Regions from separate parts of the Fictibacillus sp. S7 genome, predicted to be linked through region 1. Evidence: a T-box and tRNA genes for the amino acid it is inferred to sense, from the RefSeq annotation. Region 1 holds a T-box; the other holds one or more tRNA genes.
What was found. A T-box is a leader RNA that pairs with one kind of tRNA and senses whether it is charged. The one in region 1 lies ahead of tyrS (tyrosine--tRNA ligase), so its partner is inferred to be a tRNA-Tyr.

Region 1 (2,459 bases):
TTTTCGAGGAGTCTCGCACCTTGCACTCCAATCAACTTGCAATGAAGATTTTTTACAAAGATGTTCTGGAAAGCAGCAATCTTTTGAATCACGATTTGTCTTAAAAAAACCGGCTTACCATAATGGTGAGCCGGTTTTCGTCTATTTAGTATCGGATCAGGAAGTACTTCTTCTTACCACGGCGGATGACGACAAATCGATCATCGATTCGCGAGTCTGCTCCAACAACTTTTTCAAGGTCCTGGCAGCGTTCGCCATTAATGGAGATCGCTCCGTTTGTGATATCCTCGCGCGCCTGCCGTTTGGAAGGAGAAATCTTGCTTGCCACAAGCAAATTGATGAGTCCTATGTCCTCTTTAGATTCCATTTCAAAGGATGGAACATCTTTAAATCCTTGTTCAATCTCAGCTCCGGAAAGCTCGGAAAGCTGGCCGCTGAACAAAGCTTGTGAAATTTTGATGGCTTGTTCAAGGGCTGCATCCCCATGAACGAGAGCTGTCAGTTCTTCGGCAAGCGCTTTTTGAGCCGCACGTTTTTCAGGAGCGTTTTGTACCTGCTCCTCAAGTGCCTGGATCTCTTCTTCACTCTTGAACGAGAAGTATTTCAGGAATTTGACGACATCGCGGTCATCCGTGTTGATCCAGAACTGATAGAACTCGTACGGAGTGGTTTTTTCCGGATCCAGCCAGATTGCTCCGCCTTCCGTTTTACCAAACTTGGTTCCATCACTCTTTGTAACAAGCGGAATTGTCAGGCCAAATGCCTTCTCTTCTTCCCCTGCTTTTCGGATCAGTTCAAGCCCTGCAGTAATGTTCCCCCACTGGTCGCTTCCTCCCAGCTGAAGGCGGCAGTCCTTCTGGCGGTATAATTGCAGAAAATCATATGATTGCAGAATCATGTACGTAAACTCGGTAAAAGAAATTCCTGCTTCCAAACGGGATTCTACCGATTCTTTCGCGAGCATATAGTTCAGCGGGAAGTATTTACCCACATCACGAAGGAAGGTAATTACATCCATGTTCCCAATCCAGTCATAGTTATTGGCAATTTCCGCAGGATTGTTCTCAGCTTCGAAATCCAAAAACTTGGAAAGCTGGCCTTTGATGCGCTCGCTCCATTGCTCGACGACACTGGATTCATTCAGTGTGCGCTCCGCTTTTTTTCCGCTCGGATCACCAATCATCCCAGTGGCGCCTCCCACCAATGGAATAGGCTGGTGTCCTGCCTGCTGAAGGCGGCGCATTGTCATAATCACGAGAAGATGGCCGACATGCAAACTGTCCGCTGTCGGGTCAAACCCGCAGTAAAATGCTGTTTTTCCGCTGTTCAGTTTTTCTTCCAGACCTTCTCGGTCGGTCATCTGGTTGATCAGATTCCGGTATTCCAAATCTTGCAAGATTCCCATTAATGTTGCTCCTTTCATTGCATCCAATTAAAAAAGACAAATAAAAAACGCCCCCTGAATAAGGGACGTGATTATCGCGGTACCACCCTTGTTGAAGGAAAAATCCTTCCACTCATATCGGTTAACGGCTTTTCAACCGGTCTTTGCTACTGTATGTTCACAAAGAAAGCTCCAGGGTGTACTTCATAATCCGTCTGTGTACTGGTTTGCAGCGGCCACCAGCTTTCTGAAACAGGGAGACAGTTACTACTCATTCCTATCTTCGCTTCTTACTTATCCAATTAGCATATATTCTTCTTTTTACCATAGCTGAAGGGCGATGTCAATTCCTCTTTCATTGACAAAATTGTACCCTCACTCCCTTCAAACGACAACGAATATGATATAATTAGTCAAATAGGGGGGAATTTACATATGTCTCATCTAGAGGTAATTAAGGAAAAATGGAGGCGCTTCATCGCCTACCTTAATGAGAAGAAAATTATCCAGGCCGCCGATAAAACATACACTTTTACATGGAACTTATTTTTAATCATCGTCGTTTTGATCTTGCTTGGCGGCTGTCTGGCAGCTGGAGCCGGTGCAGGCTTTCTGGCTTCACTTGTAAAAAATGAGCCGGTCAGGGCGGAAGCTACCATGAAAGAAGAGATTTACAACTACTCGACGACGAGTATGATGTACTTTAATGACAAATCAAAACTGGGCAACCTTCGGGCGGATCTGAACCGCGACGAGGTATCGTTAAAAAACATCTCCCCTTTTGTAAAAGATGCTGTCATCTCAACAGAAGATGAATATTTTTACGAGCACGAAGGTGTTGTTCCAAAAGCTATCATACGTGCCGTCATTCAGGAAGTAACAGGATCATCTAACCGCTCGGGAGGAAGTACGCTGACCCAGCAGCTGATCAAGAACCAAATCCTGACCAACGAAGTCTCCTTCGACCGGAAAGCAAAAGAAATTCTGCTGGCTCTCCGTCTGGAACACTTTTTTACGAAAGGGCAAATTCTCGAAGCATACTTGAATATTGTTCCTTTTGGACGGAGTTCATCCG
Region 2 (2,459 bases), 1.7 Mb from region 1:
ACTGCGAGACCTACAAGTCGAGCAGGGACGAAAGTCGGGCTTAGTGATCCGGTGGTTCCGCATGGAAGGGCCATCGCTCAACGGATAAAAGCTACCCTGGGGATAACAGGCTTATCTCCCCCAAGAGTCCACATCGACGGGGAGGTTTGGCACCTCGATGTCGGCTCATCGCATCCTGGGGCTGAAGTAGGTCCCAAGGGTTGGGCTGTTCGCCCATTAAAGCGGTACGCGAGCTGGGTTCAGAACGTCGTGAGACAGTTCGGTCCCTATCCGTCGCGGGCGCAGGAAATTTGAGAGGAGCTGTCCTTAGTACGAGAGGACCGGGATGGACACACCGCTGGTGTACCAGTTGTTCCGCCAGGGGCATAGCTGGGTAGCTACGTGTGGACGGGATAAGTGCTGAAAGCATCTAAGCATGAAGCCCCCCTCAAGATGAGATTTCCCATCACGTCAAGTGAGTAAGACCCCTTAGAGATGATGAGGTTGATAGGTCTGGTGTGGAAGCGTGGTGACACGTGGAGCTGACAGATACTAATCGGTCGAGGGCTTATCCTTAAAAACAAAAGCGGAATGAACCGCTTATATCCGACAAGCGTTGGAAACCCTGACAAGAACACGGTTTTGGTGTTCATTGGAAGGGGCGAAACGACCTCGAGGATAGGGTTCATGAAGCTGGACGTTATCAGCACGTTTGGATGAAGTTATCTAGTTTTGAGGGAATATGCCTCAAAAAAAGGTCTTGCCAAAAGAGCAAAAACATTGTAAAATGTATCTTGTCCTTGTAATTTAGGACAAACTTTGAAAGACAGTCTGGTGGCGATAGCGAAGAGGTCACACCCGTTCCCATACCGAACACGGAAGTTAAGCTCTTTTGCGCCAATGGTAGTTGGGGGCTTCCCCCTGTTAGAGTAGGACGCTGCCGGGCTTTCATTTCAAACCTTTTTGTTTGTGGATTTCTAATTAGTTTATTATTCCACAGTAGCTCAGTGGTAGAGCTATCGGCTGTTAACCGATCGGTCGTAGGTTCGAGTCCTACCTGTGGAGCCATGCTTCCATAGCTCAGTAGGTAGAGTGCTTCCATGGTAAGGAAGAGGTCACCGGTTCGAGCCCGGTTGGAAGCTCCAGTCGGCCCGTTGGTCAAGCGGTTAAGACACCGCCCTTTCACGGCGGTAACACGGGTTCGAATCCCGTACGGGTCACCAAGTTTTTTCATGAAAATGAAAACAACCAAGTTCTTTTGAAAAAAAGAACCAAGTTCTTTTGAAGAAAAGAACCAATAATATTCAATTTGGAGGATTAGCTCAGCTGGGAGAGCACCTGCCTTACAAGCAGGGGGTCGGCGGTTCGAACCCGTCATCCTCCACCATTTTTATTACCATTGTTTACAACGCCGGTTTAGCTCAATTGGTAGAGCAACTGACTTGTAATCAGTAGGTTGGGGGTTCAAGTCCTCTAGCCGGCACCATTTTAATAAGAAATACCGGAATCCTTTTTTTATGTGGAGGGGTAGCGAAGTGGCTAAACGCGGCGGACTGTAAATCCGCTCCCTCCGGGTTCGGCGGTTCGAATCCGTCCCCCTCCACCACTTATTTTTTTAAAACCATTTTGGTAAGCAACATGAGCCATTAGCTCAGTCACGAACTACGCTTCGTGGTTGAACAGCGAGTTGTCTCGACGGATATCATATTCTCCTTGCTTTAACTTTTAGGGGAAGAGACAGGGGACCGACGGACATAACAACATGAGCCATTAGCTCAGTCGGTAGAGCATCTGACTTTTAATCAGAGGGTCGAAGGTTCGAGTCCTTCATGGCTCACCACTTTCTGAATAAAAGACAGAAAGCATGGACATAACATTATAATAAGGTTAATATGCGGGTGTAGTTTAGTGGTAAAACAAGAGCCTTCCAAGCTCTGGTCGTGAGTTCGATTCTCATCACCCGCTCCATTTTATTTTGGGGCCTTAGCTCAGCTGGGAGAGCGCCTGCCTTGCACGCAGGAGGTCAGCGGTTCGATCCCGCTAGGCTCCACCATACATAATAAACGTAAAGCCTTTGGACTTTTGTCCAAAGGCTTTTTTTATTGCCGAATGCCAGACTCCTATTCCTTGATTGGATCCAACTGTCTATCTTATCTAATAATTATCCACTCTATCTATAGAAAGCGCTTACTACCGGGTATATCTATGCAATTTTTTGTCCAGTTGAACCACCTGTAAAGGACAGGCTAAAATTAATTGATAGAATATTGAAACGCAGCTTAGGGGGAGGCCTACAAATGAAGAAGGATATTACACTTATCGGGGTACCAATGGATTTAGGGCAAACACGGCGGGGAGTAGATATGGGTCCAAGCGCCATTCGATATGCAGGCATTGTGGAACGGCTGAAGGATATTGAATACAACGTTCTCGACTTTGGGGATATTGAGATTGCCCGGCCGGGAACGATCGAGGAAACC

Region 2: it encodes a tRNA-Tyr, which carries the amino acid that the T-box ahead of tyrS (tyrosine--tRNA ligase) is inferred to sense. The anticodon was not compared.

The regions. Positions count from the first base shown of each region.
Region 1 is NZ_QJKL01000001.1:4,689,441-4,691,899, reverse strand. Features, by position in the region: gene tyrS (tyrosine--tRNA ligase) at 146-1,405, opposite strand; T-box leader at 1,464-1,677, opposite strand; gene DMO16_RS23805 (transglycosylase domain-containing protein) at 1,820-2,459, shown strand, end outside.
Region 2 is NZ_QJKL01000001.1:2,946,909-2,949,367, reverse strand. Features, by position in the region: rRNA gene DMO16_RS15295 (23S ribosomal RNA) at 1-555, shown strand, start outside; gene DMO16_RS25205 (hypothetical protein) at 571-699, shown strand; rRNA gene rrf (5S ribosomal RNA) at 810-925, shown strand; tRNA gene DMO16_RS15285 (tRNA-Asn) at 973-1,047, shown strand; tRNA gene DMO16_RS15280 (tRNA-Thr) at 1,049-1,124, shown strand; tRNA gene DMO16_RS15275 (tRNA-Glu) at 1,128-1,202, shown strand; tRNA gene DMO16_RS15270 (tRNA-Val) at 1,291-1,366, shown strand; tRNA gene DMO16_RS15265 (tRNA-Thr) at 1,390-1,465, shown strand; tRNA gene DMO16_RS15260 (tRNA-Tyr) at 1,501-1,585, shown strand; tRNA gene DMO16_RS15255 (tRNA-Lys) at 1,744-1,819, shown strand; tRNA gene DMO16_RS15250 (tRNA-Gly) at 1,874-1,947, shown strand; tRNA gene DMO16_RS15245 (tRNA-Ala) at 1,957-2,032, shown strand; gene rocF (arginase) at 2,277-2,459, shown strand, end outside.